DNA from 3 places in the Streptomyces sp. NPDC051172 genome. Region 2 is predicted to be linked to each of the others. Evidence: riboswitches for the same ligand, from Rfam matches in the RefSeq annotation. Region 2 holds a riboswitch; each other region holds the start of a gene.

Region 1 (7,702 bases), on a different contig from region 2:
GCAGCGTCGGGTTGTCCGGCCGCGCGATGAACACGGTCGCCCCGAACTCCCCCAGTGACACCGCGAACGCGAACCCGGCCGCGACCAGCAGCGCCCGCCGCACCATCGGCAGGTCGACCTCCCGCCACACCCGCCACGGCGACGCGCCGAGCACGGCCGCCGCCTCCCTGAGCCGCGCGTCCACGGCCCGCAGCACCGGCAGCATGGTCCGTACGACGAAGGGGGCGCCCACCAGCGCCTGCGCGAGCGGCACCAGAATCCATGAACTGCGCAGATTCAGCGGCGGCTTGTCGAGCGCGATCAGGAAGCCGAAGCCGACGGTCACGGCGGAGACGCCCAGGGGCAGCATCAGCAGTGCGTCGAAGCCACGGACCAGTCGGCCCGCGTCCCGGCGCGCGAGCGCCGCGGCGGCCAGACCGCCGATCGCCACGGCGATGGCGGTCGCGGCGAGGGCGTACTGGAGCGAGTTGCCGACGGCCTGGATCGGCGGCACGAGGAAGGTCCCGCCGTCGTCGTGGGTCAGCGCCCGGTAGTAGCCGAAGCCCGAGGCGCCCAGGGAGCGCTGCACCAGCACGGCCGGCGGCAGCACGAGCAGCACGAGGACGGTGGCGAGGACTCCGGCCAGCAGCGCCCACTGCCCGGCCCCGCGCGGCCGCCGCGCCGTGACGTTCGCGTCCACGAGCCGCAGGGCTGTCTCCCGCCGCCGTACGGTCCAGGCGTGCACGGCGAGGATCGCGCCGACGGCGGCGAACTGGACGATCGTGAGCACGGCGGCGGTGGACAGGTCGAAGATCTCCGAGGTCTGCCGGTAGATCTCCACTTCGAGGGTGGAGAAGGTCGGGCCGCCGAGGATCTGCACCACGCCGAAGGAGGTGAAGGTGAACAGGAAGACCATCAGCGCGGCGGCGGCCACGGCGGGCGCGAGCGCCGGCAGGGTCACCTTCCGCCAGGCCCTGAACGGGGACGCGCCCAGCATCCGCGCCGCCTCCTCCTGCCGTGGGTCGAGCTGCCCCCACAGGCCGCCTACGGTCCGTACGACCACGGCGTAGTTGAAGAAGACATGCGCCAGCAGGATGGCCCAGACGGTGGTGTCCAGCCGTACGCCCCACAGCTCGTCGAGCAGTCCCCCGCGCCCGACCAGCGCCAGGAACGCCGTACCCACCACGACCGTCGGCAGCACGAACGGGACGGTGACGACGGCGCGCAGCACCTGCTTGCCGGGGAAGTCGAGGCGCGCGAAGACATACGCGCCGGGGAGCGCGACCAGCAGCGTGAGCGCGGTGGAGGCGAGCGCCTGCCAGGTGGTGAACCACAGGACGTGCCGGATGTCGGACTGCGTGACGACGTCCGCGATCCGCCCGAACTGCCACGACCCGTCGACCTTGAGCCCGCGCGCCACGATCGCGGCGACGGGCCAGGCGAAGAAGGCGGCGAAGAACGCGACCGGCACGGCCATCAGACCGAGCCGCACCGCGCTCCCCGTCCGCCTTTGGCGGACGGCTACTTCAGTACGAGTGACGTCCACGACTTGACCCACTGGTCACGGTTGGCGGCGATCTTCGTCGGGGCCATGGTCTCGGGGTCCTTGGCCGGCTGCCCGTACTTCACGAACTCCGGCGGCACCTTGGCGCCCTCGATCACCGGGTAGACGAACATGTTGAGCGGCATGTCCTCCTGGAACTCCTTGCCCACCAGGAAGTCGATGAACGCCTTCCCACCCTTGGTGTTCCCGGCGTTGCTGAGCAGCCCGGCGTACTCGATCTGCCGGAAGCAGGTGCCGTACGACGTTCCGATCGGCGCGGTCTTCGGCTTCGGGTCGCCGTAGATGACCTCGGCGGGCGGCGAGGAGGCGTAGGAGACGACGAGCGGCCGGTCCGCCTTGGCCTTCTTGCCGCCCGCGGACCCGGAGAACTCCTCGTTGTAGGCCTGCTCCCAGCCGTCGACGACCTTCACGCCGTTCGCCTTGAGCTTCTTCCAGTAGCCCTGCCAGCCGGTGTCGCCGTACTTGGCGGCCGTGCCGAGCAGGAAGCCGAGGCCGGGCGAGGAGGTGGAGGCGTTCTCGGTGACGAGCAGGTTCTTGTACGCGGGCTTGACGAGATCGTCGAGCGTCTGGGGCGGTGCCAGCTTGTGCTTGCTGAAGTACGCCTTGTCGTAGTTGACGCAGATGTCACCGGAGTCGATCGGTGTGACCCGGTGCCGTGCCTGGTCGACCCGGTACTGCGCCTGGATCCGGTCTGCGCCCTTCGCCTCGTACGACTGGAACAGCCCGTTGTCGAGCGCCCGCGAGAGCAGGGTGTTGTCGACGCCGAAGAAGACGTCGCCCTGCGGGTTGTCCTTGGTGAGGATGGCCTTGTTGACGGCCTGCCCGGCGTCGCCGCTCTTGAGGACCTTGACCTTGTATCCGGACTGCTTCTCGAAGTCCGCGAGAACGTTCTTCGAGACGGCCCACGAGTCGTGGCTGACGAGGGTCACGGTCCTGGAGTCCGCCGAGCCTCCACTGCCGGCCGAGGACCCGCACGCGGACAGCGTGATCAGGCCGAGGCCGACCGCGGCGGCCACGAACGTCTTGGTGTGCACTGAATTCCTCCTGGCTGACCAGGAAGAGACGCGGCCCTGCCCGGAAGCGCCGGAGCATTCCACCGGCTTCCGGGCAGGGCGCAACAGCTCGAGTGAAGACCGAACTTCCTACCCAGAATGACCTGGGCAAGGTTCAGAGGGTCTGCGGCCCGGTTGCCGCACTCTCAGCGCTGTGGCGCTCCCCTGTCGGAATATGAAGATGTACGTACCGGCTCAGGCTACCGCTCGGTGGCCGCGAGCTGACCGCAGGCCCCGTCGATCTCCTGCCCACGGGTGTCCCGGACGGTCACCGGCACACCATGCGCGGCGATGGCCTCGACGAAGGCCTTCTCGTCCTCGGGCCGGGACGCCGTCCACTTCGAGCCGGGGGTCGGGTTCAGCGGGATGAGGTTGACGTGCACGGGCTTGCCGCGGAGCAGCCGTCCGAGCCGGTCACCGCGCCACGCCTGGTCGTTGATGTCCCGGATCAGCGCGTACTCGATCGACAGCCGCCGCCCGCTCTTCTCGACGTACTCGAAGCCGGCGTCGAGGACCTCGCGCACCTTCCACCGGGTGTTGACGGGGACGAGGGTGTCGCGCAGCTCGTCGTCCGGCGCGTGCAGCGAGATGGCGAGCCGGCACTTGAAGCCCTCGTCGGCGAACCGGTGGATGGCCGGGACGAGGCCGACGGTCGAGACGGTGATGCCGCGCTGGGAGAGCCCGAGCCCGTCGGGAGCGGGGTCGGTGAGGGCCCGTACGGCCCCGACGACCCGCTTGTAGTTGGCGAGCGGCTCACCCATCCCCATGAAGACGATGTTGGACAGCCGCGCGGGCCCTCCAGGCACCTCTCCGTCCCTGAGAGCCCGCATCCCGTCGACGATCTGGTGCACGATCTCGGCGGTGGACAGATTCCGGTCGAGCCCGGCCTGCCCGGTGGCACAGAACGGGCAGTTCATCCCGCAGCCGGCCTGTGAGCTGATGCACATGGTCACCCGGTCCGGGTAGCGCATCAGCACCGACTCGACGAGCGTCCCGTCGAACAGCCGCCACAAGGTCTTGCGCGTCGTCCCCTGGTCGGTCGACAGATGCCGTACGACCGTCATCAGCTCGGGAAGCAGCGCCTCCTGCAGCTTGCCGCGCGAACCGGCCGGGATGTCGGTCCACTCCGCCGGGTCGTGCGCATACCGCGCGAAGTAGTGCTGCGACAGCTGCTTGGCACGAAACGGCTTCTCGCCGATCTCGGCCACCGCTTCCTTGCGCTCGGCGGGCGTGAGATCGGCAAGATGCCGCGGCGGCTTCTTGGCTCCACGGGGGGCGACGAAAGTGAGTTCTCCGGGCTTAGGCATGGCTGTACCAGTGTCGCAGATCCAATGGTGTGGCCCGCTCCACCAAGAATGCGGGTGAAAGTGAAGCCTCCGGGAGACCGGCGACAGCAACAAGGCCTGCCTAGGTGGTGGTGTGCTCCAGCTTGTCCTTGAGCAACTGCTCGTTGCGCGGCATCTCCTTGCGGACCTGCTGGCGGACGACCAGCGGGAGCAGGATCCTGCCGAGGCCGCGTCCCTCGAAGTCCAGGTCCATGGTCACGTGAGTACGGCGGCCGTCGTCGAGGGGCGTGATCTCGCCGTGGAAGTTGCCCCTGACAGGGCCGTCGATCCCGCGTACGGTCCAGGAGCGCTGCGGTTCGTACTGGGTGCACTCCATGGTCATCGGAATGTCGCGGGCGCCTACGTGCCGGGTGACCCGGACCCGGGATCCGAGTCCGAAGGGGTGGTCGTCGAGCTGTTCGGCGGCGACCGCGCTGAGCTGCCACTCCGGCATGTGGGAGGGGTCGATGATGTACGCCCAGGCGTCCTCAGGACGGCAGTCCACGTCGAACTCCTCATGGATGGTGGACATGGCGCCTCCGCTTCGGGTTCGGGAGATCCCCTTTGAGGGCTTACATCGGAATCGTCCCACTCGGCCGACCGGTGCGCCATCGTCCGGAAAGCCCTCCCGAAGCCTGGAGCCCCCGCCCTCGGAAGGGCAGGGGCTCCACGCGTCACGGGCCGGTCAGCCGGACCCCACGAACAGCACCATCAGCAGCCACACCACCGGCGCAGTCGGCAGCAGCGAGTCCAGCCGGTCCATGATGCCGCCGTGCCCCGGCAGCAGCGTGCCCATGTCCTTGATGCCCAGGTCCCGTTTGATCATCGACTCACCGAGGTCGCCCAGAGTGGCGCTGGCCGCGACCGCGACGCCGAGGATCAGGCCCTGCCACCAGGCGCCGTCGTCGATCAGGAACTGCATGCACAGCGCGCCCGCCACCATCGCGAACGTGACCGCGCCGAGCAGGCCCTCGCGGGTCTTGCCGGGGCTGATGCGCGGGGCGAGCTTGTGGCTCCCGAAACGCCAGCCGACGGCGTACGCGCCCGTGTCGCTGACCACCGTCAGCAGCAGGAAGGTCAGCACACGCCACGGGCCGTCCTCGGCCGTCAGCATCAGCGCCACGAACGTCGCCAGGAAGGGAACGTAGAAGGCCGCGAAGACACCCGCCGTGACGTCCTTGAGGTAGCCCTCCGGCGGTTCCGTCATGCGCCATACGAGGACGGCGAGCGCCGTGAGTGCCATGGCGACCCACGCGCCCTCGGCGCCCCGCACGTAACCCGCGACGACCATCGCTCCGCCGCCGAGTGCCAGCGGGACCAGGGGCGCCTTGATGCCCTTGCGCTCCTGGAGACGGCTGGTCAGCTCCCACAGACCGACCACGACGGCGACCGCGACCACACCGACGAACACGGCCTTGACGATGAACAACGACGCGACGATCACCACACCGAGCGCGACACCGACCCCTATGGCCGCGCCCAGGTCACGGCCCGCGCTCTTCTTCTGCGGGCGGGGCGCCGGCTGCGGGGCGTCGGGCATGGGCTCCGGATTCTGCTGCGCCGCCGGGTAGGGCGGCGACTGAGGGGGTTCGTCGCGGAACAAGGGGCCGCTCAGCCGAGCGGCCCCCCGGTCGTCATCCTGGTCACCGCCGTACGCGGGTACCTCGGGCACGATGGGCATGGGGCGAGTCTGCTGCGCCTTGGGCGCATCGTACGCGGGACCCGCAGGGGCAGCCCCCTGGACAGGTCCCTGGTCGGACGGCCCCCAGTACCCCGCCTGCGACCCGGTGTGGGGCGGCGTTCCCCAGGAAGAGTCGTTCATCAGACCTCGAGCAGCTCCGCTTCCTTGTGCTTCAAAAGCTCGTCCACCTGGGCCACGTACTTGTGGGTGGCGTCGTCGAGTTCCTTCTCCGCACGGCGGCCCTCGTCCTCGCCGACCTCGCCGTCCTTGATCAGCTTGTCGATGGCGTCCTTGGCCTTGCGGCGCACGGAGCGGATGGACACGCGCGCGTCCTCGGCCTTGCCCTTGGCGACCTTGATGTAGTCGCGACGGCGCTCCTCGGTGAGCTCCGGGAACACCACCCGGATGATGTTGCCGTCGTTGCTCGGGTTGACGCCCAGGTCGGAGTCGCGAATGGCCTGCTCGATGTTGCGCAGCGCCGTCTTGTCGAACGGGGTCACTACCGCCATGCGCGGCTCCGGCACGGAGAACGAAGCCAGCTGGTTGATCGGCGTCGGCGCGCCGTAGTAGTCGGCCACGATCTTGTTGAACATCGCCGGGTGCGCACGACCGGTGCGGATCGCGGCGAAGTCCTCCTTGGCGACCACGACGGCCTTCTCCATCTTCTCCTCGGCCTCGAGGAGGGTCTCTTCGATCACCACTTGCTCCTGCGTGTCTTGAGTAGGCCCGGCTGCTGTTCCATATGCGTGGGGCGGCGGCCGGCTGCGTCGCGTCTTCTTCCTGCACGGTTCCCGACCGGCAGGACATTGTCCATCCCCCGGTCAGGGTCCATGGGTGTTGCTGGTCAGTCCCGGCTGCCGTGGTCACCCACAAGCGTGCCGATCTTCTCACCCTTGACGGCGCGGGCGATATTGCCCTCCGCGAGGAGCTCGAAGACGAGGATCGGGAGCTTGTTGTCGCGGCACAGCGTGATCGCGGTGGCGTCGGCGACCTTGAGGTCGCGGGTGATCACCTCGCCGTAGCCGAGGGAGTCGAACTTGACGGCGTCCGGGTTGCGCTTGGGGTCGGAGTCGTAGACCCCGTCCACGCCGTTCTTGCCCATCAGCAGCGCCTCGGCGTCGATCTCCAGGGCGCGCTGGGCGGCGGTGGTGTCGGTGGAGAAATACGGCATGCCCATACCGGCGCCGAAGATGACGACCCGGCCCTTCTCCAGGTGGCGCACCGCGCGCAGCGGGATGTACGGCTCGGCGACCTGGCCCATGGTGATGGCGGTCTGCACCCGGCTGTCGATGCCCTCCTTCTCCAGGAAGTCCTGGAGGGCGAGGCAGTTCATCACGGTGCCGAGCATGCCCATGTAGTCGGAGCGGGCCCGGTCCATGCCGCGCTGCTGGAGCTCGGCGCCGCGGAAGAAGTTGCCGCCGCCGATGACGACCGCGACCTGCGCCCCGTCCCTTACGACGGCCGCGATCTCGCGGGCGATCTTGTGCACCACGTCGGGGTCCACTCCCAGGCCCCCGCCACCGGAGAAGGCCTCACCGGACAGCTTCAGCAGAAACCGGCCGCGTACTTTGCCGTCGTCGCTCTTCTGGGGCTTGGTGGTGGTCATGGAGATCCCGCCTCTTTCACGTGTTGCACATACGAAGAAGGCCATTGCCGCTGGGGTGTTGGCATCCCATGCTCGGCAATGGCCTCCTCGTCAGATCTGCTGTCGTCCGTCACGCGCCTGCGTGCCGGACGGCCGGACGGCTGCACCCGACCCTATCGGGCCGAGACGCCGATCGCGGCACGGACTCAGATGCCGACCTTGATGCGCGTGAAGCGCTTCAGGGTGACACCGGCCTCGTCCAGGACCTTCTGGACGGACTTCTTGTTGTCGAGTGCGTACGGCTGGCCGAGCAGCGTGGCGTCCTTGAAGAAGCCGTTGAGGCGACCCTCGACGATCTTCGGCAGGGCGGCCTCGGGCTTGCCCTCGGCGCGGGTGGTCTCCTCGGCGACGCGACGCTCGGACTCGACGACCTCGGCCGGCACGTCCTCCTTGGAGAGGTACTTCGGCGCGAAGGCGGCGATGTGCTGGGCGACACCCTTGGCGATCTCGGCGTTG
Region 2 (7,702 bases):
TGACCAAGCGGTTCTCCTTCCGCGACGAAGGCGGTGCAGACGCCGTACGCTCCCTGCTGGATACGTACGGCGGCACGCGGATTGTTCACGGTCACAGCCCCATTCCGTATCTGCTGGGCGAGGTCGGCTCCGAGGAGGGCGAGGACAGCGCAGGGCCCGTGGTCGAAGGACCGCACGTCTACGCCGAGGGACTCGCCATCGCGATGGACGGTGGAGTGACCATGGCCGGAAAGCTGCTGGTCCAGCAACTGCCGCTGGATATCTGAACGTTCACAGGGCAGGCGTCCCCCCATGAAGGAATCGCGATAAACGGCGCAGGCCAGGGCCCAATTTCTTCAAACCCCCTGTCACCGTGTGCCGTCGCCGCTCTACCATCGGCTTATCCGTAGCAGGCTCCCCTCCGTTTCTGCCCGACGGCTCGTTGGCATGCGAGCCCCAAGCCCTACGGAGCATCGGGGGATGCACATGAACAGCGTTCCGCAGCACCTGCTGAGCGAGGACCGCCAGGAGTATGAGCGGGTCCTCGATGAGGCGCTGCGCTCCGCCCCAAACCGCCCGGAACTGGCCGCTGTCGGCAAGCGGCTCAACCCCGAACAGCTGCGCACGATGGCGCTCAACGCCACCGCACTCATCACGGTGGCAGCGGCGGCCGAGTACCAGCACTACGTGAAGGTTCGCGAGGAACTGCGCCGGCCGGCGCCGTCCACCCCGTCGTCCACCCGTGAATCCGGCTCTGCGGAGCCGGGCGCGGCGGCGGTGGGGCTCGCCACCACCCTCGGCGAGGCCGCCGAGCCGGCCGGCGCGGGCGCCGTCGCCGTCGCCGCCGTCCTCACCCCTGTCCTCGCCGGAACGGCTGCGGTGATCTTCCTGCTCGTCGGGTACATCATCAAGTCACTGGAACCCAAACAGGTGTTCGGCAAAACCATGATCACCGCCGGTTGGGTGTTCGGTGCCATGACCGCGGCCGCGATCCTCGTCGCCGCTGTCGGGCTGCTGCTCACCGCCCTGCGCAACCAGCCCTCGCTCGAGTCCGGACCGTACGGCGAACTGAGCGGGGAAGTGGCCCTGGCCAGGGAAGCCTGGCGCGAAGCACTCCTGGAGCGCGGCATCATGCCGTTCCTCAGGGAGGCACTCGCCGACCCCGGCACCGCCGCGGCGCTGCACACCGCCACACCGCCGACGTCGACCGGCCGCATGCCCCACCTCGGCTACGGCCGGCCGGGCTTCAGCAGCCCGGACGACGGCTCGGCCCCCGGCCCGCGCCCGAGCTTCACCAGCCCGGACTACACCAGCCCGGATTTCGGAGGCCCGGAACACCAGCCGGAGTAACCGTCGGCTTGCGCCCCCCGAACCAGAAAGGCCCGTCGAGGCCCGCAGGGGGAGCGCAAGCCGAACACCGATCGCGAAACGACGGCTCCGCCCTACGGCACCTCAGGCCGAAGAGCGGACCGTCCTCCACGTCGGAGCTGCCACTCTCGACTTCTGAAAGACCCCTTCAGCGATCTCCTCGGGAGACGCCCCTTCAATCACAGCACCGCCGAACCGCTCTGTGATGCCTTGGCCGGCCTTCATCGAGCTGGATCGGTGCCCTCATCGGGCCGGCCGAGCCTCCGGCTCAGGCCAGGTTGTGAGCGCAGGCCTGCCAGCCTGCGGTGATCCTCGGAACCGGACAGGCTATCGTCCAAGGACAAGAGCGACAGGAGCTGCACGGGACGCCCGGCCGAGGCTGCCGCCTCCAGCTTGTGATGGCCGTCGAGCAGGAAATGCGTCACTCCCCAGTGCTCGTATTCGTCGGTCGACTGAAGGCTCACCGCAGGCTGACAGCGATCCAGCGTCGACACCGCGACTGCCGTCGGCACCGCCCTTTGCATCATCCGCGCGGCGTACTCCGCCACCCGTTCCCGGTCGTTCCACAGGGGGAGGAACCATCGGTACGACGAACTCGTAGAGGTGAGCGTCTTCGTCGATCACAGTCTCGAACGTGCGGTGGTACGGCGTGCGGGGATGCTCCGGAAGACCCCAGAACTGGTCGGGTCCCCAGGTGGCGACTTGCTCATTGCTGAAGTAGTCGCCCTCCTGCCCCGGAGTGATCAACCGCGGCTCCACACGGATCAGCGACGGCAGGTAGTTGCCTTCCGGCAGCAGGGATCCGAACGCAAGCAGAATGCCGTCGTCCAGGTCGGAGACCCGACCGGCGAGGCATTCCTGCATGCCCTCCGACGACAGCGTCTGATTGGCGCCCTCCAGCCGCTGGAACAGAAACATCATCGAGGACCAGCAACCTGCGGCCCGGCGCCGACCCCAGTCCCTGGAGCTCGGTCGCGAACCGCAGCCTCGCCTCCGATCCGGGCACTCCGAGCCTGCGCGGCTCGCCCACGACGATGCTCATCATGCCCGTGACCGTATGAGAGCCACCGCCAGGCACCAGACCGCTCCCCACGAAGAGCCGGCCTGTACACCCGGCCGTCGCCGGACCCGGGCCCCACCATGAGCAACGGGCCCGACGACAGGTGGCCGCTCAGTCCGCGATCGGCAGGTACACCCTGTTGCCGCTGGCAGCGAACTCCTTGGACTTCTGCAGCATGCCTTCCGCGACCTCCTCCGGCGACGCCCCCTCGACAGCGCCACCACCGAACCGCTCTGTGATGCTTTGGCTGATCTTCATCGAGCAGAACTTCGGCCCGCACATCGAGCAGAAGTGGGCGGTCTTGGCCGGCTCCGCCGGGAGGGTCTCGTCGTGGAACTCCCGTGCCGTGTCCGGGTCCAGGGCGAGGTTGAACTGGTCCTCCCACCGGAACTCGAAGCGGGCGTCGGACAGCGCGTCGTCCCATTCCTGCGCCCCGGGGTGCCCCTTGGCGAGGTCGGCCGCATGGGCGGCGATCTTGTAGGTGATGACACCGGTCTTGACGTCGTCACGGTTGGGCAGGCCCAGGTGTTCCTTGGGCGTGACATAGCAGAGCATGGCCGTGCCCCACCACGCGATCATCGCGGCACCTATGCCGGAGGTGATGTGGTCGTACGCCGGCGCGACGTCCGTGGTCAGCGGGCCGAGCGTATAGAACGGAGCTTCATCGCAGATCTCCTGCTGAAGGTCGATGTTCTCCTTGATCTTGTGCATCGGGACGTGTCCCGGGCCCTCGATCATGGTCTGTACGTTGAAACGCTTGGCGATCCGGTTGAGTTCCCCGAGCGTGCGCAACTCAGCGAACTGCGCCTCGTCGTTGGCGTCCGCGATCGACCCGGGCCTGAGGCCGTCGCCCAGCGAGTACGTGACGTCGTAGGCGGCGAGGATCTCGCAGAGTTCCTCGAAGTTCTCGTACAGGAACGACTCCTTGTGGTGCGCGAGGCACCACGCGGCCATGATGGAGCCGCCACGCGAGACGATGCCGGTCTTGCGGTTCGCGGTGAGCGGGACGTACGGCAGGCGGACGCCCGCGTGGACCGTCATGTAGTCCACGCCCTGCTCGGCCTGCTCGATGACGGTGTCCTTGTAGATCTCCCAGGTGAGCTCCTCGGCGCGGCCGTCCACCTTCTCCAGGGCCTGATAGAGCGGCACCGTGCCGATGGGGACGGGGGAGTTGCGCAGCACCCACTCACGCGTGGTGTGGATGTTGCGGCCGGTGGAGAGGTCCATGACCGTGTCGGCACCCCAGCGGGACGCCCAGGTCATCTTCTCGACCTCCTCCTCGATGGAGGACGTCACCGCGGAGTTGCCGATGTTGGCGTTGACCTTCACCAGGAACCGCTTGCCGATGATCATCGGCTCGATCTCCGGGTGATTGACGTTGGCCGGCAGTACCGCGCGGCCCGCCTCGATCTCCTGGCGGACCACCTCGGGCGAGACGTTCTCCCGGATGGCCACGTACTCCATCTCCGGCGTGATCTCCCCGCGGCGGGCGTACGCGAGCTGCGTGACCGCCTTGCCGTCGCGACTGCGGCGCGGCTGGCGCGGCCGGCCCGGGAAAACCGCGTCGAGGTTGCGCAGACCACCTCGTGGAGAGGTGTGCTTGATCCCGTCGTCCTCGGGACGGGCGGGACGGCCCGCGTACTCCTCCGTGTCGCCGCGCGCGATGATCCAGTTCTCGCGCAGCGGGGCGAGCCCCCTGCGCACATCGGTGTCGACGAGCGGATCGGTGTACGGGCCCGACGTGTCGTACAGCGTGACCGACTGCCCGTTGGTGAGATGCACCTGACGGACCGGCACCCGCAGATCGGGGCGCGAGCCCTCGACATACGCCTTGTGCCAGCCGATGGACTTCCCGGCCTCCTGGGACTTTTCGCCCTGAATGGGCTGTTCGTCCTGGCTGGAGGCAGGCGTGCGTGCGTCCTTGTTGGTCATGAGACCTACTCCCTACGCCGGCATTACCCGGTAACAGGTTCGGCGGTCGACGCAGCGGTTTCCGTCTGTCGATGTTTCGTGGGGAACATCACTCGACTTCGGTGATGTTCCACGTGAAACATCGCTGGGACGGAGGTCAGCGCCCTCTCAGCCCGGTGCTCCGAGCTCCCGCGTGTGCAAAGGTGCCTCCACGCTAGCGTCAATTCGGGCGCGCTGAACAGAGGGCCCCTGTCGTTCTTGCGATGATCTGGCGGTGACCACGACACATCAGCCCTCCTACCCCCCTCCGGAGCCGCCCCGCGGACATCGCTCCGAAGACGGCAGCCGCCATGGTTCCGGGGCTGGACACCAGCACGGGCCGGGGGCCGGCGCCGGGCACGGTCACGAGGCAGGTGGCGGGCACGGGCCGGGACACGGCCATGGTTCGGGTGGCGGGCACGGTCACTCGCACAGCCACGGTCCCGCGGCTCCGGTCTCCAAGCACCTGCGCAAGGTCATCGCCGCCATCCTCATCCCGTTCACCGCGGCCGTGGCAGTCGGGCTCGTGGTCCTGTGGCCCGGCGGCGCCCCGCCTCACGCACGCACCGGTGTGGGTTTCGACCGGCAGACCCAGCAGGCGACGGTCGCCAAGGTCGTGAGCGTGAGCTGCAAGTCGGTGAACGCCTCGGGTGAGACTGCGACGGGGGACACCTCCACCGCCGAGGGCTCCTCCGCCCAGCAGCAGGCGAAGGGCACCTGCAAGAAGGCGACGATCCGCGTCGACTCCGGAAAGGACAAGGGCCGTACGTTCACCGAGATCGTGCAGCCGGACCAGTCACGGCAGCTGCATGAGGGCGAGAAGGTCGTGGCAGCCTACGAGCCCTCCGCTCCGAAGGACCTTCAGTACTCGGTCGCCGATGTGAACCGCCGCTTCCCCATGGCGCTGCTGGCCGGCATCTTCGCGCTCGCCGTCGTGGTGGTGGGCCGGATGCGCGGCCTGATGGCCCTGATCGCGCTGGCCGTCAGCTTCCTGGTGCTGACCTTCTTCATCCTGCCCGCGATCCTGCAGGGTTCGGATCCACTGCTCGTGGCGGTGATCGGATCGAGCGCCATCATGCTGATCGCGCTCTACATGTGCCATGGTCTGTCGGCCCGTACCTCCGTGGCGGTGCTGGGCACGCTGCTCTCGCTCGTCCTGATCGGCCTGCTCGGCTCCGAGTTCATCGGCTGGGCAGCCCTGACCGGCAACACGGACGACAACACCGGTCTGATCCACGGCCTGTACCCGTCGATCGACATGAGCGGCCTGCTGCTGGCCGGCGTCATCATCGGTTCGCTCGGTGTCCTCGACGACGTGACGGTCACCCAGACGTCGGCGGTCTGGGAGCTGCACGAGGCGAATCCGTCGATGGGCTGGCGGGGGCTGTACCGGGCGGGCATCCGCATCGGCCGCGACCACATCGCATCCGTCGTCAACACTCTCGTCCTCGCCTACGCGGGCGCCGCGCTGCCCCTGCTGCTGCTCTTCTCCATCGCACAGAGCAGTGTGGGGACGGTCGCCAACAGCGAACTGGTGGCGGAGGAGATCGTACGCACGCTGGTGGGCTCGATCGGCCTGGTCGCCTCGGTGCCGGTCACGACGCTGCTCGCGGCACTGGTGGTCGCCGCCGACCGTCCGGGCCGGGAGCAGGCGGCGGGCACGGTGGGCGCAGCACCTGCTGTGGCGCGCACGGGACGGGGCCGACGGCGCAAGCGGTGAGGCGAAGGCGACTCGGGCACGCGTGAACGGACGGTTGGGGCGATACAGACTCCAGGCGCGCGTGCACATGAAGACATGGAGAAGCGTTACTGCGTCCTCCGCATCTCACGCAGAAGCGTTCCGGCCGACCCTCGCCGCCCGTCTCAGCCCGCGCTCTGCTCCTCCGCCAGGATGCGGTCCAGGGCCTCGTCGAGGTGGGCGTCGAAGTCGGCGAGGGAACCCTCCTGGCCGAGTGGCACCAGCTTGTCGGTGCGGTCGAGGAACGCGATGAGCGACGCCGTGGACGCACGGAACAGCGCCTGGTCGCGGCCGACCTGAAGTCGGATCAGGACCTCTGCCAGGGAGTCCGGTTCGGCGGGTGAGACGCGCACATCTCCTTCCCCGCACGGCCGGCACACCCCGTCGATGAGCAGCTCACGACCGAACGCCCAGGTCACCGGCGCATCGCCGGGCAGGTGGAAGGTCAGCCTCACGGCATAGGGATCACAGCTCTCGTAGCGCAGCTCCACCGGGATGCGGAAGGAGAGCTCCTCGGACACGAGAAAGCTCATCATGACCTCTGCCTGTACGGACTCGCGCATCGCCTACCCCGTCATGTGAAGCCGACCGGCTGGGAGTGATCCCCTGACACTGGTGGAATCTTGCTGAACGTACACGGCAGATCACAAGGAGTGAGTTTTCAGATACTGATAGAGATCGCGAGTGACCCCGCCAGCCTTCCGATTTCGCTCTGCAGTTGCCGGGCCGCGGACATCAGCCGGTCGGCCTGATGCGAGGGCAGAGAAATGGCCATCGTCGCGGCCGTCGTGCCCACCGTGATCGGAATCGCGGCGCAGACCGTCCCCAGCGCGTACTCCTGCCGCTCCGTCACCGGCTCCATCCGCCGTGTTCGCTCGAGCCGCCGCAGCAGGGTGTGGTTGTCACGCACGGTGTACGGGGTGATGGACTGCACGGGGTAGCGGTCGAGGTGGTCGCGGCGGGCCGCGTCGTCCAGCTGGGAGAGCAGGCACTGGCCGATCGCATGCGCGTGTGCGGTCTCGCGGAAGTCGGCCCACTCCTCGACGGCCGGATTGCCCGGGGTGTCCGAGACGCACATGACCTCGATCTCGCCGTCCCGGTACACGGCGTAGTACACGGGCACCCCGATCGCGTCCCGCCAGCCGGCGAGTACGTCGACGATCGTGCTGCGACGTTTCTGCTGGGCTCCGCTGCTGCTCAGTCGCACCGCCGCGTCGCCGAGGAAGAACAGGCCTTTGTCCCGGCGCAGATAGCCCTCGTGGACGAGCGTGCGCAACAGGTGGTACGCCGTAGGGAGTGCCAGGCCGGTCTCGCGGGCCAGCTGTTTGGCGGGGGCGCCGTGCTCGTGCCCGGCAACGCATTCCAGCAGGCGCATCGCGCGCTGGACGGATCCGATGAGGGTTGCGGACTGCGGCTGCGCCGGAGCGGTTTCCCGGGACGGCCGCACCGGTGGCGCGGTCAGGCGCGACGATGCGGGTGGCGCTGTCACGCGCTCCTGCGTGGAGGGGCCCGGCTGTTCAGGGGGCCTGATGCGGCGTCCGGGGGTCGGCGTGGGGGGTACGTGGGGGTCTGTGGGTGCGGTGTCAACCGTGGCCAAGGGTCACTCC
Region 3 (7,702 bases), on a different contig from region 2:
GCCTGCGTCTGGGTCTTCGCCAGCAGCGGCGGGACCTTGGTGAACTGGCCGGAGTTGATGTACCACACGCCCGTGCCGACCCCGAGGATCAGCAGTACGGCGACGACGACCGCGAGCGGGCCGCGCCGTGAGCGCGCGGTGCCACGGCGCTGCGGCGGCAGCGGCGGAGGCGTCTCCAGGCGGCTGGTGCGGTGCAGCCGGTCCGCGTCCTCGTTGACCGGCAGCAGGCGCGGCACAGTCAGCGCGCGCGGGATCACGCTCGTACGGTCCTCGGAGATGCTCCGGTGATCCGCGGCGAAGGCCTGCGGCGGCCGCGCGTCCAGCTGGTCCGTGCTGAGCGCGGCGCGCACCTCGCGGGCCTGCGCGAGCAGCGCCACCGCGTCCTGCGGGCGCAGGTCGGGGGTGCGGGCGGTCGCCGACGCGACCAGCTCGTCCAGCCGGTACGCCAGCCCCGGCACGGCGGCCGACGGCGGCGGGACGTCCTCGTGGATGTGCTTGTACAGGACGGTGGCCGGGGAGTCCCCGTCGTGCGGCCGGCCGCCGGTCAGCATCTCGTACAGGACAACACCGCACGCGTACACGTCCACCCGGGGGTCGGCCGTGCCCTGCTCTATCTGCTCGGGAGCCAGGTAGGAGACGGTGCCGAGGACGGTGCCGGTGGTGTTGGTGACCGTGTCCACGGACCGCACCAGCCCGAAGTCGGCGACCTTGACCCGGCCGTCGTCCCCTATCAGCACGTTCTCCGGCTTCATGTCTCGGTGCACGAACCCGGCGCGGTGCGCGGCGCCGAGCGCGGCGAGCACCGGCTCCAGGATGTCCAGGGCGGCGCGCGGCTGCAGCGCCCCGCGCTCGCGCAGCACGTCACGCAGGGTGCACCCGGCGACGTACTCCATGGCGAGGTAGACGTACGACCCGTCGGTGCCCTGGTCGAAGACCTGCACCACGTTCGGGTGCGCGAGCCTTGCGACCGACTTCGCCTCGCGGATGAACCGGTCGACGAAGGTGCCGTCGGCTGCGAGCGTCGGGTGCATCACCTTGAGCGCGAGCACGCGGTCGAGGCGGGTGTCCAGGGCCCGGTAGACCGTGGCCATCCCGCCGACCGCGATCCGCGCGTCCACGCGATAGCGCCCGTCGAGCACCTGCCCGACCAGAGGGTCCTGAAGGGTCGTATCCACGCAGGTGAGTGTACGAGCCGTGACTGACAGGGCTCCCGGTTCGGGTGAGATCGGGGCGGGACTGCAGCCGAGCTGTGACGGACGTCGCACCGACTTCCGGATCTTGTCGAACGCGAGTTCAGAACGCGGGGCGTTCGGGATCCAGGTGCGCGCGCCCCTCGTGCGGCGAGGACGCCTCCGCGAAATGGCGGCGCGGGATGCGGCCCGCCCGGTACGCGAGCCTGCCCGCCTCCACGGCGTGCTTCATGGCCTCGGCCATCAGCTGCGGCTCCTGCGCCCGCGTCACCGCTGAGGCAAGCATCACACCCGCACACCCCAGCTCCATCGCGAGCGCCGCGTCCGAGGCCGTACCGGCGCCCGCGTCCAGAATCACAGGCACGCGCGCGTGCTCGGTGATCAGCTGGAAGTTGTGCGGGTTGCGGATGCCGAGCCCGGAACCGATGGGCGAGCCGAGCGGCATGATCGCCGCGCAGCCGACGTCCTCCAGCCTGCGCGCGAGAACCGGGTCGTCGTTGGTGTACGGCAGCACCGTGAATCCGTCGTCGACCAGGGTCTCCGCCGCGTCCAGCAGCTCGATCGGGTCCGGCAGCAGGGTGCGCTCGTCGGCGATCACCTCAAGCTTGATCAGTTCGGTGCCGAGCGCCTCACGCGCGAGGCGGGCGGTCAGCACGGCCTCCCCGGCGGTGAAGCAGCCCGCCGTGTTCGGCAGCACCCGGATGCCGAGCTTCTCCAGGACGGACAGCACCGAGCCGTGCACCGAGGGGTCCACGCGCCGCATCGCGACCGTCGTCAGCTCCGTGCCGGACGCCACCAGCGCCCGCTCGAGGACGTCGAGGCTGGGGGCACCGCCGGTGCCCATGATCAGACGGGACGTGAAGGACGTACCGCCGATGACAAAGGGGTCGTCGGCCATGGTCAGCCTCCTTGGACGGCGGTGAGGACCTCGACGCGGTCCCCCTCGCAGAGGGACGTCGACGGCCACTGCGCGCGCGGGACGACGGTTTCGTTCAGGGCGGCGGCCACTCCGGAGGGAGCCGGGGTCAGCGCGCGTACGACGGTGTCGAGAGCCGTGCCGGAGGCGAATTCCCTGGGCTCTCCGTTGACGGAGATGTTCATGCGGGCTGCTCCAGGAGCGCGAAACGCTTGGGAGTGAACGGGCGTGCCTCGTCCGGGAGTTCACCCGTGGTCAGGGCGTGCGCCATGGCGTCGCCGGTGACCGGGGTGAGCAGCACGCCGTTGCGGTAGTGGCCGGTGGCCAGCAGCAGACCGGGCAGTTCGGTCGGGCCGAGCAGAGGCGCGTTGTCCGGGGAGCCGGGGCGCAGTCCGGCCCGCGTCTCCGTCAGCGGCAGCTCGGTGATCCCGGGGACCAGCTCGTGCGCGTCGCGCAGCAGCTCGTACACGCCGCCCGCGGTGACCGTCGTGTCCCAGCCCAGCTCCTCGCTGGTCGCTCCGACGACCAGCTCGCCGTTCTCGCGCGGCACCAGGTAGACATGGCTGCCGCGGACGACGGCGCGTACCGTGCGGCTCAGGAACGGCGCGTACCGCTTCGGCACGGTCAGCCGCAGCACCTGCCCCTTCACGGGGCGTACGGGCGGCAGCACGTCGTCCGGGACGCCCGGCAGCCGTCCGCTGAGGCTGCCGGCGGCCAGCACCACCTGGCCCGCGCCCAACTCGGCGCCGTCGGTCGTGGTGACGCCGCAGGCCCGGTCCCGTACGACGTGGAACCGCTCGGCCCACGCCCGGTGGAACACGACTCCGGCCCGCTCGCACGCGGCCACCAGCGCGCGTGCCAGCCGCCGCGGGTCGATCTGGTGGTCGCCGTCCACCCGCAGGCCGCCGCGCACGCCCGGTGCGAGCATCGGCTCCAGGCGCCGGCATTCGCGCCCCGACAGCCACTCCGACTCAAGGCCCGACTCCCGCTGCAGGGCGTGCAGTTCGCGCAGATGGGCGCGGTCGTCGGCGTCCAGGGCGACGGCGAGCGTGCCGCACCGGCGGTAGCCGAGGTCCTGGCCGGTGAGGTCGGTGAGCTCGGCCGCGAAGCCCGGGTAGCGGCGGGCGGACTCCAGGTTGAGGCCGAGCAGGGTCTGCTCGCCGTAGTGCAGTTCCGTGACCGCGGCCAGCATCCCGGCGGCCACCTGAGCGGCCCCGCCGCCCGGTTCGGGGTCCACGACGGCCGTGGCGAAGCCGCGCTGCGCGGCCCGCCAGGCCGTGACCAGGCCGATGATCCCGCCCCCGATGACGAGGACGTCTGACGTACGTGACGACATGGGCGTCCAGCCCCTCCCTTCGCCGGCATGACCCGGATCAGGTTCGTACGGTCGGAGGCCGCCAGCCTCCCTCTCAGCCCGGTGCGTCCGGGCTCCCGCGAGTGCTTGTACGTTGGCCACCCTAGCCCGACCCGCCGTGCCTCTGTAAGGGAGCCTTCCGTCATGCCCCGCTCGCTGGACGGCCTCGTCCTCGCCCCCGTCGCCGACCAGGCCCCAGGTCAGGTGGGTACCCGGACCCGGTTCACGTACCACGAGCAGGGCGGCGAGATCTGGGCCGAGTACGCGGGCGGCGACGTCGTGCGCGGGCATCTCGTGGGTACTCGGTCAGGTGACCGTCTGGACTTCCGGTACGTACAGCTCAAGCACGACGGGACGACGTCCTCGGGGCACTGCGTCTCGGCTGTCGTGGAGCTGCCGGACGGGCGTATGCGACTGGAGGAGACCTGGGACTGGGAGTCGCAGTCGGGCAGCGGGACCAGTGTTGTGGAGCAGGTCACTGAGCACGACTCCTGACTGACAAATAGTCAGTTGTCTATGGTGATCAGGTGAGCGAGCAGACGCGGGAAGAGAGCACGTCACCGGGGCGGCGCGTGGCCGTCGTCGGCGCGGGCATGGCCGGTGTCCAGACCGCGGTCGCCCTGCGCGAACAGGGCTTCACCGGCACCGTGACGGTGATCGGCGCCGAACCCCATCAGCCCTACGACCGGCCGCCGCTGTCCAAGGCCGTCCTGCTCGGCAAGTCCGAGGGCTCCGCCTTCGACGTCGACTTCGAGGCGCTCGGCATCGAACTGCGGCTGGGGTGCGAGGTGCTCGGCGTGCGCCCCGGCGAGCACGAGCTGGACACCGAGGCCGGGCCGGTGCGGTACGACGTCCTGGTCCTTGCGACCGGCGCGGAACCGGTCACGCTGCCGGGCACCGAGGGCGTGCCCGGGGTGCATCTGCTGCGCACCCTGGACGACGCCGAGCGGCTGCGGCCCGTGCTCGCCAGGCAACACGACATCGTGGTCGTCGGCGCGGGCTGGATCGGCGCGGAGTTCGCCACCGCCGCGCGCGAGGCGGGCTGCGCGGTCACCGTCGTCGAGGCCGCCGACCGGCCGCTCGCCGGGGCGCTGCCCGCCGAGGTGGCCGCACCGATGGCCGCCTGGTACGCCGACGCGGGCGCCGAACTGCGCACGCACGCGCGCGTGGCGTACATCGAGCCCGGCGCGGTCGTCCTCGACGACGGCTCCCGGCTGCCCGCGGGCGCCGTGGTGGTCGGCATCGGCGCGCGCCCCGCCACGGCCTGGCTGACCGGCGCGGGCATCGAGCTCGGCGCGCACCGCGAAGTCGTCGCCGACGCCCACCTGCGCACCTCGGCACCGGACATCTTCGCGGTCGGCGACTGCGCCTCCTTCTCTTCGGGACGGTACGACGAGCGTCTGCTGGTCCACCACTGGGACAACGCCCTGCAGGGCCCGCGCACGGTGGCCGCGAACATCATCGGCGAGGCCACCGGAGAGCCCCCCGCGGTCTACGACCCGGTCCCGTACTTCTGGTCCGAGCAGTTCGGCCGCTTCGTCCAGTACGCCGGCCATCACACCGCCGCCGACACGACCCTGTGGCGCGGCGACCCCTCGGGCCCCGCCTGGTCCGTCTGCTGGCTGCGCGAGAGCCGCCTGGTCGCCCTGCTGGCGGTCGGCAGGCCGAGGGACCTGGCGCAGGGCAGACGGCTGATCGAGGCGGGCGCCGCGATGGACCCGGAGCTGCTGGTGGACCCGGCGCGGCCCATGAAGACGGCCACGGCGTAGTACCCGGACGGCGGCCCCGACGGGACGGCGAAACCCCCAGGTCGGACGGTTCTGGCTTCCGACTGTCAGTGCGGGATGGCAGGCTTGAGTCCGTGACCGAGATTGACGCAAAGATCGATGCTCTCGTCCCCGCCTGGCTCACCCTCCCCGACATCGCAGAGATGCTCGATGTCGAGGTGACGCGTGTGCGGCAGCTGGTCAAGGAGGGCCAGCTCATCGCCGTACGCCGAGGTGAGAACCGAGCGCTGCACGTGCCCGCCGCATTCATCGACGAGGCCGAGCAGAAGGTCGTCAAGGGCCTGACCGGCACCCTGACGCTCCTGAGGGACGACGGCTTCACCGACGAAGAGATGATCGAGTGGCTCTTCACCCCCGACGACAGCCTGCCCGGCACCCCCGCGCAGGCACTGAGCGAGAATCGCGGTACGGAGGTGAAGCGCCGGGCCCAGGCGCTCGCCGTCTGATCCGAACAGGCTGAACCGAACACCGTCCGGCGTACGGGCCGAGGTCCGCGCAGGCAGGGCCGCGGCCGTGGTTCACTGCGGCCCGCAGAAACCGACGGCCACGGCCGGCCGCAGCCCGTACGCCGCCGACCAGGAACGACACCCACGGGGGACCCTCGTATGCCCGACACCGCCGCTGCCGCACGCGCCGAGCTCGCCGACGCCCGCGTCTACCTGTGCACGGACGCCCGCAGGCGCCAGGGTGACCTGCCGGAGTTCCTGGACGCCGTCCTGGCGGGCGGGGTCGACATCGTGCAGTTGCGCGACAAGGGCATGGAGGCCGCCGAGGAGCTGGAGCACCTGAAGGTCTTCGCCGACGCCTGCGCCCGTCACGGCAAGCTCCTCGCCGTCAACGACCGCGCGGACGTGGCGCACGCCGCCGGTGCCGACGTGCTCCACCTCGGCCAGGGCGACCTCCCGGTCCCCGCGGCCCGCGCGATCCTCGGCGAGGACGTCCTCATCGGCCGCTCCACCCATGCCGAGTCCGAAGCCGCGGCGGCCGCCGTCCAGGAGGGCGTCGACTACTTCTGCACCGGCCCCTGCTGGCCGACCCCCACCAAGCCCGGCCGCCACGCCCCCGGTCTCGACCTGGTCCGCCACACCGCCTCCCTCGGCACCGAGCGCCCCTGGTTCGCCATCGGCGGCATCGACCTGGGCAACCTCGACGAGGTACTCGAGGCCGGCGCACACCGTGTCGTGGTCGTCCGCGCGATCACGGAGGCCGACGATCCGGGCGTGGCGGCGCAGGAGTTCGCCAAGCGGCTGCGAAGCGTGTGACGCAGGCCCGGTCGGAGTTCGACATCCAGCGGATTGTCCGATGGGCGTCAGAAGGATTGTCCGATGGAAATCAGGCAGGTTGTCCGACAGAACGTGCGGCAGCTTGTCGGACGGAATGCCTGACGGCTTGTCCGAAGAATGTCCGCCGGGTTGTCCGATAGGTGGACAACAAATAGACAAATCAGGCAAATATCCCGCATCCGGTTGGGGGAGTCGCCGCCCCCTGACTAACCTGCGGGTATGGCCCTCGGAACCGCATCCACCAGGACTGACCACGCGCGCACGGTGCGTGACATGCTCGCGACCGGCAAGACGACGTTCTCGTTCGAGTTCTGGGCTCCGAAGACGGAGAAGGGCGAACGCAACCTCTGGAACGCGCTGCGCAGGGTCGAGGCCGTGGCTCCCAGCTTCGTCTCCGTGACGTACGGGGCGGGCGGCTCCACCCGTGCGGGCACGGTGAAGGCGACCGAGCAGATCGCCGCCGACACCACGCTCACCCCGGTCGCCCACCTCACCGCGGTCAACCACTCCATCGCCGAGCTGCGCAACATCATCGGCCAGTACGCCGACGCCGGGATCCGCAACATGCTCGCCGTGCGCGGCGACCCGCCCGGCGACCCCATGGGTGACTGGGTGCCGCACCCGACGGGACTGACCTATGCCGCCGAGCTCGTCCAGCTCATCAAGGAGTCGGGCGACTTCTGCGTCGGCGTCGCGGCCTTCCCGGAGATGCACCCGCGCTCCGAGGACTGGGACACGGACGTGGCCCACTTCGTCGACAAGTGCCGGGCCGGCGCCGACTACGCCATCACACAGATGTTCTTCCGGCCGGAGTCCTATCTGCGGCTGCGTGACCGGGTCGCCGCGGCCGGCTGCGAGACCCCCGTCATCCCCGAGGTCATGCCGGTGACCAGCGTGAAGATGTTGGAGCGGCTGCCGCAACTCAGCAACGCCGCCATCCCGGCCGCCCTGAAAGAGCGGATCCTCACAGCAAAAGACGATCCGACCGCTGTACGCTCCATTGGCATCGAATTCGCCACGGAGTTCTGCGCGCGGCTGCTGGCCGAGGGAGTGCCCGGATTGCACTTCATCACGCTCAACAACTCCACGGCGACGCTGGAAATCTACGAAAACCTGGGCCTGCACCACCCCCCGCAGGCCTAGACCGGCCGCACGGGTATACGACACACTGC

Evidence for each region. A riboswitch is a leader RNA that binds a small molecule or an ion and turns the genes downstream of it on or off. The one in region 2 is predicted to bind thiamine pyrophosphate.
Region 1: linked by a shared signal. The riboswitch ahead of AB0N07_RS04505 (thiamine ABC transporter substrate-binding protein) and the one ahead of thiC (phosphomethylpyrimidine synthase ThiC) in region 2 are both predicted to bind thiamine pyrophosphate.
Region 3: linked by a shared signal. The riboswitch ahead of thiO (glycine oxidase ThiO) and the one ahead of thiC (phosphomethylpyrimidine synthase ThiC) in region 2 are both predicted to bind thiamine pyrophosphate.

What each region holds. Positions count from the first base shown of each region.
Region 1 is NZ_JBFBBE010000005.1:90,702-98,403, reverse strand. It holds gene AB0N07_RS04510 (iron ABC transporter permease) at 1-1,456, opposite strand, end outside; gene AB0N07_RS04505 (thiamine ABC transporter substrate-binding protein) at 1,501-2,577, opposite strand; TPP riboswitch at 2,665-2,772, opposite strand; gene rlmN (23S rRNA (adenine(2503)-C(2))-methyltransferase RlmN) at 2,796-3,902, opposite strand; gene AB0N07_RS04495 (SRPBCC family protein) at 4,003-4,452, opposite strand; gene AB0N07_RS04490 (phosphatidate cytidylyltransferase) at 4,606-5,742, opposite strand; gene frr (ribosome recycling factor) at 5,742-6,299, opposite strand; gene pyrH (UMP kinase) at 6,446-7,207, opposite strand; gene tsf (translation elongation factor Ts) at 7,393-7,702, opposite strand, start outside.
Region 2 is NZ_JBFBBE010000015.1:81,522-89,223, reverse strand. It holds gene AB0N07_RS12030 (metallophosphoesterase) at 1-266, shown strand, start outside; gene AB0N07_RS12025 (hypothetical protein) at 460-1,329, shown strand; gene AB0N07_RS12020 (hypothetical protein) at 1,569-1,895, opposite strand; gene thiC (phosphomethylpyrimidine synthase ThiC) at 2,519-4,339, opposite strand; TPP riboswitch at 4,332-4,521, opposite strand; gene AB0N07_RS12010 (YibE/F family protein) at 4,593-6,077, shown strand; gene AB0N07_RS12005 (SsgA family sporulation/cell division regulator) at 6,221-6,658, opposite strand; gene AB0N07_RS12000 (IclR family transcriptional regulator C-terminal domain-containing protein) at 6,757-7,542, opposite strand.
Region 3 is NZ_JBFBBE010000039.1:43,278-50,979, forward strand. It holds gene pknB (Stk1 family PASTA domain-containing Ser/Thr kinase) at 1-1,175, opposite strand, end outside; gene AB0N07_RS23705 (thiazole synthase) at 1,294-2,088, opposite strand; gene thiS (sulfur carrier protein ThiS) at 2,091-2,291, opposite strand; gene thiO (glycine oxidase ThiO) at 2,288-3,442, opposite strand; TPP riboswitch at 3,440-3,551, opposite strand; gene AB0N07_RS23720 (hypothetical protein) at 3,605-3,955, shown strand; gene AB0N07_RS23725 (FAD-dependent oxidoreductase) at 3,988-5,229, shown strand; gene AB0N07_RS23730 (Rv2175c family DNA-binding protein) at 5,322-5,693, shown strand; gene thiE (thiamine phosphate synthase) at 5,853-6,509, shown strand; gene metF (methylenetetrahydrofolate reductase [NAD(P)H]) at 6,750-7,673, shown strand.